2 regions of the Anaerosinus sp. genome follow, and region 1 is predicted to be linked to the other one. Evidence: a T-box and tRNA genes for the amino acid it is inferred to sense, from the RefSeq annotation. Region 1 holds a T-box; the other holds one or more tRNA genes.
What was found. The T-box of region 1 lies ahead of ileS (isoleucine--tRNA ligase). A T-box ahead of a tRNA ligase gene usually reads a tRNA of that ligase, here a tRNA-Ile.
Positions count from the first base shown of each region.

Region 1 (4,433 bases):
GATCATTTAAAAAACCATAAACCGGTTGTGGTTAATTTTGAGAATACAGATCAAGAAGTAGCTAGGCGTATGATTGACTTTATTAGTGGAACAGTTTATGCGTTAGCAGGAACGATTAAAAAGGTTGGAAACAATATCTTTTTATGTACTCCAAGTAATGTTGATGTAGCTTATACCCCTAAGAATGAAGAAGAATCTGAGTTAGTTATGCCTTGGTTAAATAAATAGGAGGAAGCAATTTGGATAATTTAAAGATTGGATTTATTGGTGGCGGGGCAATTGCTGAAGCTATTTTAAGTGGGATAATCAAAGCAGGATTAGTTCCTGCAAGAAATATTAATGTAGCTGAGATTATTGAATCACGTCGAGCATATTTACAAACTACATATAATATTGAAGCTCAAGGTGAAGGAAATATTGTTGGAAGTAGTGTAGATGTTTTATTTTTAACAGTGAAGCCACAAGTTGTTCATGGTATTTTAAAGTCTATTTATAAAAGTGTAAAAAAGGACACCTTAATTATCTCTGTTGTTGCTGGATTGACTTTAGAATCCTTACAAAGATATTTTTCAGAACAACCCGTAATTCGCGTCATGCCTAATACGCCAGTAGCAGTAGGAGAAGGAATGGCGGCAATTGCAATGGGACAATATGCGACAGAAGACGATAAAAAAATTGCATTAGAAATCTTTGATTCAGTTGGTAAGGCAGTTGTTTTAAGTGAGAGTGCCATGGACGCAGTAACGGGATTGTCAGGTAGTGGTCCGGGATATGCTTTTGTTATTATTGATGCTTTAGCTGATGCTGGAGTAAAGATGGGATTAACTCGAGATGTATCAATTACACTTGCTGCTCAAACGATGTTGGGGGCAGCGAAAATGGTTTTGGAGACAGGCAAACATCCGGCTGAGCTTCGTGATATGGTCACTTCTCCAGGAGGAACAACTATTGCAGGAATTTACGAATTAGAAAAAAGTGCTGTAAGAAGTGCTTTAATTGATGCGGTTGAATCTGCAACGAATAAATCTAAATCAATGGGGAAAAAGAATGGCTGATCGTGAAAAAATATTGAGATATTATCGTGGAACTGAAGGAGCGGAAATTGCGGCTAGATTACTTGATATTGCAGAGCTTGTGTCTAAAAATCGCAAGTATAAGGTGAGTGAATTTTTAGACCCGTATGGCTATACAATTGCTGAGACGATTGCCGCGTCTTACGATAATATAGAAATTAATAGTTCTGGGGGGTACTATGGAGCTGAGCGGCAGCGGGTTTCCTTTAAACATAAAGATTTTCTTGGCAATGAGGATTTTGCGATAAAGGTAATCAAAGCGACTTGGAATGATAAGTATTATCATATTTCGCATAGGGATATCCTCGGCTCTTTAATTGGCCTTGGTATCGAAAGAAATGTCCTTGGTGATCTATTAGTGAAAAGTGATCATTGCAAAATATTATTAGATAGCACCATTTATGAATATGTTATGCAGAATTTTATTCAAATTGGAGCGGCAAGTATTAGTGTAGAAGAATGTGATTTAAGTGAAATTGAACCTAAAGAAGAGCGGTGTAAAGAGATTAGGGCAACTGTAGCATCGCTTCGACTTGATTCAGTTGCTGCAGCAGGTTTTAGTTCATCACGTAGTAAAATTGTTGCGGATATTGCAACAGAAAAAGTAAAACTAAATTGGCAATCAATCAAAGGCGCTTCACAGACAATAAAAGTTGGGGATATTATCTCAATGCGTGGGCGAGGCAGAGTTGAAGTAGAGGAAATCCGTGGACAAACTAAAAAAGGTAGAATTAGTATTGTATTAAAAAGATACATATAAAGTGATATTTGAGGAGGAGTATGCATGCTTACACCATTAGATATTCATAATAAAGAATTCAAAAGAAGTTTTCGCGGTTATAATGAAGATGAGATTGATGAGTTTTTAGATAGGGTTGTTAAAGATTATGAGCAACTATATCGTGAAAATGTTGACTTAAAGGATTCTATTGATAAACTTAAAACTAAAGTTGAACATTTTCAGCATTTGGAAAATACTTTACATAATACTTTAGTTGTAGCTCAGGAAACTGCAGAAGAAGTGAAATTAAATGCGAAAAAAGAAGCAGAGCTCATTATAAAAGAAGCAAAGGCTACAGGACAGCGTTTGCTTGATGAAGCAAATCTAAAAGTAAAAGAAAAAATGACTGAATATGAAGAAATAAACCAGAGATCACAGCTTTATCGAACAAGAATGCGTACATTGGTTTTGACTCAATTAGAGCTATTAAAAGATTCTGATGAGGCAGAGGAAGAATAATTTAATAAAGAATTTGACTACGAGATATTAATTTTGTATAATATCTCGTAGTTAGTTGTTCATTATATGTTAAATAGTTATGATAGAGAGAGTAATTAGCAATCATTTTTTTCAGCGAGTCGGGAAATGGTGGGAGCTCGATAGAAGTTGTTAATGAAGATCACTCTTGAACTGCGGATTGAACGTAAAGTAGATTGCGCCGAATGACGAACGTTATAACGTCAAAAGTGGCTTTTTATGAGATAAGTCATTAGGGTGGTACCACGGGAATAACCTCTCGTCCCTTTTTGGGGATGGAGAGGTTTTTTTATTTTACTTACTTTTGGAGGGAAATATTTTGGATTATAGTAAAACTTTAAATTTACCAGATACTGAATTTCCGATGCGCGGTAATTTGCCACAAAGAGAACCGGAAATGTTAAAACATTGGGAAGAAATAAATATTTATCAAAAACGACGTCAGCAAGCATCAGGCAAGCCACAATTTATTTTACATGATGGGCCTCCATATGCGAATGGAAATATTCATATGGGACATGCTTTAAATAAAGTATTAAAAGATATTATTATGAAGTATAAATCATTGCAGGGCTTTGATACCCCGTATGTTCCAGGCTGGGATACACATGGATTGCCAATTGAACACGCAGCAATAAAAATCTTAGGGTTAAATCGACATGAATTAGATGCACTAGCTTTACGCAAAGAGTGTAAAGATTATGCGTTAAAATATGTTGATATTCAAAGAGAGGATTTCAAACGCTTAGGAGTTCAGGCCGATTGGGACCATCCTTATGTGACTTTGCAACCAGAATACGAAGCAAAGCAAATTGAAGTATTTGGTGAAATGGCGAAAAAAGGCCATATTTATAAAGGGCTTAAAACTGTTTATTGGTGTACCTCTTGTGAAACGGCTTTAGCAGAGGCTGAAATTGAATATGCAGAGAAAAAATCTCATGCAATTTTTGTAAAATTCCCTTTAATTGATGCGAAGAATAATTTACCGAGTGGCGTGGATGCAAGTAAGGTTTATGCTGTTATTTGGACAACGACACCTTGGACGTTACCTGCCAATGTTGCAATTGCAGTTAGTCCAGAATTTGAATATTCTTGGGTGCAAGTAAACGAAGAAGTTTATTTAATGGCTTCTGGTCTAATTGAAAGTGTAATGAAACAGTGCAAAATTGAAGATGAATATAAGGTTTTAGCGAAGATAAAAGGTGCAGATTTAGCCGGAATGGTGTTTGCTCATCCATTCATTGACAGACAATCTCCGGTTGTAACTGCCGACTATGTAACATTAGAACAAGGTAGCGGATGTGTTCATACAGCACCGGGACATGGGCAAGATGACTTTGAAACGGGAATGAGATGTAAATTACCGATTATCAGCCCTGTAGATGCTAGTGGTAAATTTACAAGTGAGGCTGGGAAATATGAAGGTATGCTTGTTCATGATGCAAATGTACCAATTATTAAGGATTTAGCTGCATCGGGAAAATTACTTGGCAATGGTTCCATTCGTCACCAATATGCACATTGTTGGCGTTGTAAAAATCCAATCATTTATCGTGCTACTGAACAATGGTTTGCCTCTGTTGATGGGTTTAGGGACGCGGCTTTAAAAGCAATTGAAGATGTAAAATGGATTCCTGCCTGGGGTGAAAATCGAATTCATAATATGGTGGCAGATCGTCATGATTGGTGCATTTCACGTCAACGTGTTTGGGGGATGCCGATTCCAATTATGTATTGCAAAAAATGTAATGAACATATTATTAATGATGATACAATTCATGCAATAAAAGACTTATTTAAAAAAGAAGGATCTAATGCATGGTGGGCGAAAACTGCAGAAGAAATTTTACCAGAGGGCTTTGTTTGTCCGAAATGTGGTCATAACCATTTCCGTAAAGAAAGCGATATTATGGATGTGTGGTTTGATAGCGGTTCAAGTCATGCTTCTGTATTAGAACAGCGCGAAGGTTTGGCTTGGCCGGCCGATTTATATCTCGAAGGCAGTGACCAACATCGTGGTTGGTTCCAATCTTCCCTATTAACATCAGTTGCAACGCGTGGTAAAGCACCATATAAAGCTGTACTGACCCATGGCTTTGTCG
Region 1 covers NZ_CBDNNH010000004.1:98,201-102,633, reverse strand. The annotation lists gene ACWZFG_RS03750 (cell division protein SepF) at 1-228, shown strand, start outside; gene proC (pyrroline-5-carboxylate reductase) at 240-1,055, shown strand; gene ACWZFG_RS03740 (YlmH family RNA-binding protein) at 1,048-1,833, shown strand; gene ACWZFG_RS03735 (DivIVA domain-containing protein) at 1,858-2,313, shown strand; T-box leader at 2,384-2,601, shown strand; gene ileS (isoleucine--tRNA ligase) at 2,651-4,433, shown strand, end outside.

Region 2 (4,433 bases), on a different contig from region 1:
CAATTAGAATTGTATTCCTTTTTTTTAAATTCGTCAATATTAAAATGCAATAAAAACATCTTGACTAAAATCATCAAAAACAACTTCTATGTCCCATTTTTGTTTTTCTTTTTCTGCTTGTAAATACTTAGCTACTACTTCTACTACGGGTATTTCTGTTGCAAAATGACCTGCATCAAGAATACAAATTCCAGCATCTAGTCCTCTTTGTGCATCGTGATATTTTAAATCGCCAGTCACAAATAAATCTGCGCCCGCATAGGCAGCTTTGCCAATAAATTCAGCGCCACTGCCACTACATATTGCAACCTTTTGAATCGTCGCATTCATATCACCAACAAAACGTACATGCTCAGCTTTTAGCGACGCCTTTGCTCTTTGGATAAAATCAAGAACTTTCAAGGGTTTTTCAAGCTTTCCAATTCTCCCTAGACCAAATGCTTCTCCTGATTGTTTTACCGAATATAAATCATAGGCAACCTCTTCATACGGATGTACTTTCATCATTGCTTTAACAACTCGAGGAGCAATTTTTTCCGGCATAATCGTTTCTAAGCGAACTTCTTTTACATATTCCAACTTCCCCTGTTTACCTATAAAAGGAGTTGTCCCTGGCAGAGGCATAAAAGTACCTTGTCCCTTTACCTGAAATGTACAATTACTATAATTTCCAATATGCCCAGCACCTGCTTTTACAATTGCCATTTGTACAACACTTACATAATCTTCCGGAATAAATACAACAAGTTTTACTAAAGCTTCCGAATCAGTGATTGACAGAGGTTTTGTATCTTTTAGTGATAATTTTTCTGCCAATACGTCATTTACTCCATGATTTGCAATATCTAAATTTGTATGCGCCGAAAAGATAACAATTTCATTTTTTATTATTTTTTCAATTAATCGTCCTTGTGGCAAATCCATCCGTAAGTTTTTCATTGCTTTAAAAATAAATGGATGATGAGAAATGATACAATCAACCTTTTGCTCTATTGAACGTTTAATAACAGCCTCACTTACATCCAAACATACCATAATCTTTTGAATGTCTCTACTTGGACTGCCAATCATAAGTCCAACATTATCCCAACTTTCCGCTAGATGACGTGGTGCAATTTTCTCCATTACATCCATCATTACTTGGCATTTTATAGACATTTTAATCGCTCCTCTAGTGATTTCACTTTATTTCGTTCAATTTTGTATTTCTCAGATTGTTTAGCATCTTCACTCTTTTCCATTGCCATTAAAATACGCTTACTTTGCATTAAAAGATTTTGTATGTGATTCTTTAATAAAGGATGTCGTTTCTTCCATAATATCGTACCGATATCACTAAGACTTTCATCTCTCCATGCATCTTGTCCTGGCTTTGCCAAAATTATTTCATATAATCTGCCTTCATCAATGACTAAATCTTCATCTTCAATACGCCATCCATTATTCCACAACCAATTTCTTAAACTACTTGTTGCATTTTGTGGCTGTAAAGCCATGCCTTTTACACTAGCTAAAACCTCTGGCTTTGCAGACAAAATTTCCACCATAGTAGTTCCACCCATACCAGCAATTGTTAAAAAAGTAGCTTCATTAGGTTTTAAAACACGAATGCCATCACCCAGTCTTACTTCTATTTTATCTTCTAGTAAATAGTTTTTCACTGCTTGTTTAGCAGCCTGATAAGGTCCCGTATGGACATCACAGGCAAAAGCTTTCGAAACGATGTTTTCTTCAACTAAATAAATCGGTAAATAAGCATGATCTGTTCCTATATCAGCAATAACGCAGTTTTTTTCCACAAAATTCGCAACTGCCATTAAACGATTTCCTAATTTCATCTTTCATCCCCCAAACGGTGATATACTAAAAAATGCAAAGCCCAAAAGCTTTGCATTATCAATTCAAACATGGTGGGCGATAACAGGATCGAACTGCTGACATCCTGCTTGTAAGGCAGGCGCTCTCCCAGCTGAGCTAATCGCCCATATAGAATTTTAACCGATACCATTTTCACTCAAAATGGTGGGCCCACCTGGGATCGAACCAGGGACCAACCGGTTATGAGCCGGTTGCTCTACCGCTGAGCTATAGGCCCAAAAAATTGGCTCCTTGAGTAGGACTCGAACCTACGACCGATCGGTTAACAGCCGATTGCTCTACCAACTGAGCTATCAAGGAATGTTGCCAACAAGAAATATTATACATAAACGAAAATATCTTGTCAAGCATCTAGCCATATACTTAGCAACTTTTTACTAAGTATATTTATTCTAAGAAATCTTTTAATTTCTTACTTCTACTTGGATGACGTAACTTTCTTAAAGCTTTCGCTTCAATCTGACGAATACGTTCACGAGTTACCCCAAAATTCTGCCCAACCTCTTCAAGTGTTCTAGCTCTTCCATCATCTAATCCAAAACGTAACCGAAGAACTTTTTCTTCCCTTGGCGTAAGAGTTTCTAGCACTTCTTCTAATTGTTCTTTTAGTAGCATAAAGGAAGCAGCTTCAGCCGGTGCTGGTGCATCTTGGTCCTCAATAAAGTCACCTAAATGAGAATCTTCTTCTTCGCCAATTGGCGTTTCTAATGAAACTGGTTCTTGAGCAATTTTCATGATTTCACGTACTCGCTCTACAGCTATTCCCATCTGTTTAGCAATTTCCTCAGGCAATGGTTCTCTACCAAGTTCCTGTAAAAGCTGACGCGATACACGAATTAATTTATTAATTGTTTCTACCATGTGTACAGGAATACGAATCGTTCTTGCCTGGTCAGCAATCGCGCGCGTAATTGCTTGACGAATCCACCATGTTGCATACGTACTAAATTTATATCCTTTATTATAATCAAATTTCTCAACGGCTTTAATTAAACCAAGATTTCCTTCTTGAATTAAATCCAAAAATAGCATTCCACGTCCAACATAACGTTTTGCGATACTTACTACTAGACGCAAATTTGCCTCTGCTAAACGTCGTTTTGCCTCCTCATCGCCTTCTTCCATGCGCTTCGCCAAACGAATTTCTTCTTCTGCAGTTAAAAGAGGTACTCTACCGATTTCTTTCAGATACATTCTTACTGGATCATCTATACTAATACCTTCTGGAATACTTAAATCAATATCTGTATCATCATTTCCATGATCATCTAAGTTTACGTCATCATTATCATCAAGTCTTTCCGAATCATGTCCTTCATCAACAATCTCAATCCCTTTACTCGAAAAAACCTCATACATATCATCAATTTCATCTGGAGATAAATCTTCACTTTGAAGTGCATCCATAATTTCACTATAAGTTAACACTCCGCCATGTTTTTTCCCTTTCGCAAGTAACTTCTCCACAACTTCATTATTTACATGCGCCGATGATGCCGTTTTCTTATCTGCCATTTAAATCCCTCCTTTCACTGCAAATATAGAATTCTTCATTGTATTCATAAATCTATCTACCCCATCAATCATACATCTTATTAATCTCATATTTTATTCGTTGACTTTCCGCCAATTCCTGCAAAAAGCCTTCATCCCCCATACGTTCTAATTGATCTGCTCGTAATCTATGCTTTTCATACAAATCCTTTAAATGTGCTAAATGAATTGACTTAATACAATCATCTACTAACTGTACATTGTCACTATCCTCGAATTCATTTAGCAAACAACGAGATAACTCATTATTTGCAGAATCGCTCAAATTTAACGATATCCCAATATCAGAAGTACTTTGACCCTTTTTATGAACATCTGATAAAAATTGCATAATCTCTCTATGATCTTTATTCTTAAATTCATCTATTTGCAATTGAGCTTCTACATAAGGTATTATATTGTTATCTTCCCATAATAAGCGTATGATATGACGCTCCGCACCTAATGCAGCACTATCAACACGTTGCACAATAGTATTCATTTCTATAGCTTGCCCTTTTTTTACATTATTATCCTGTTTATTTTTTTGTAGATATTTTTGAATTTCACTTCTGACTGCACTTTCATCAATACCTAAAGTTTGCGAGATTTTAGCAATATAAGCATTTACTTCAACTGCATTATCCGTTTCTGCTAAAACTGGAACTACATCTGCAACTACGGAAACTTTACCATCCAAAGTCGTATAATCATAATCACGTAAAGCTTTATCTACTTGATAATCTAACAATGGTAAAGCATGATCTGCCAGTTTTCTAAATGCTTCGGCACCATGTTTACGAATAAATTCATCGGGATCTTTTCCATCAGGAATTGATATAACACTTACCTCAGCACCAAGATTGCGTACAATAGACAAAGCACGTACTGTAGCATTTTGTCCTGCTGCATCACTATCATATGCAAACAGAATTTTTTCTGCATATCTTAACAATCTCTTTGCTTGCTGTTTTGTAAAAGCAGTACCTAATGATGCAACGACATTTTTTATTCCATTACTA
Region 2 covers NZ_CBDNNH010000002.1:171,568-176,000, reverse strand. The annotation lists gene ACWZFG_RS01155 (Nif3-like dinuclear metal center hexameric protein) at 40-1,158, opposite strand; gene ACWZFG_RS01150 (tRNA (adenine(22)-N(1))-methyltransferase) at 1,149-1,838, opposite strand; tRNA gene ACWZFG_RS01145 (tRNA-Val) at 1,909-1,984, opposite strand; tRNA gene ACWZFG_RS01140 (tRNA-Ile) at 2,021-2,095, opposite strand; tRNA gene ACWZFG_RS01135 (tRNA-Asn) at 2,103-2,178, opposite strand; gene rpoD (RNA polymerase sigma factor RpoD) at 2,266-3,393, opposite strand; gene dnaG (DNA primase) at 3,458-4,433, opposite strand, start outside.
Region 2: it has a tRNA-Ile gene. The T-box ahead of ileS (isoleucine--tRNA ligase) is inferred to sense a tRNA for this amino acid. The anticodon was not compared.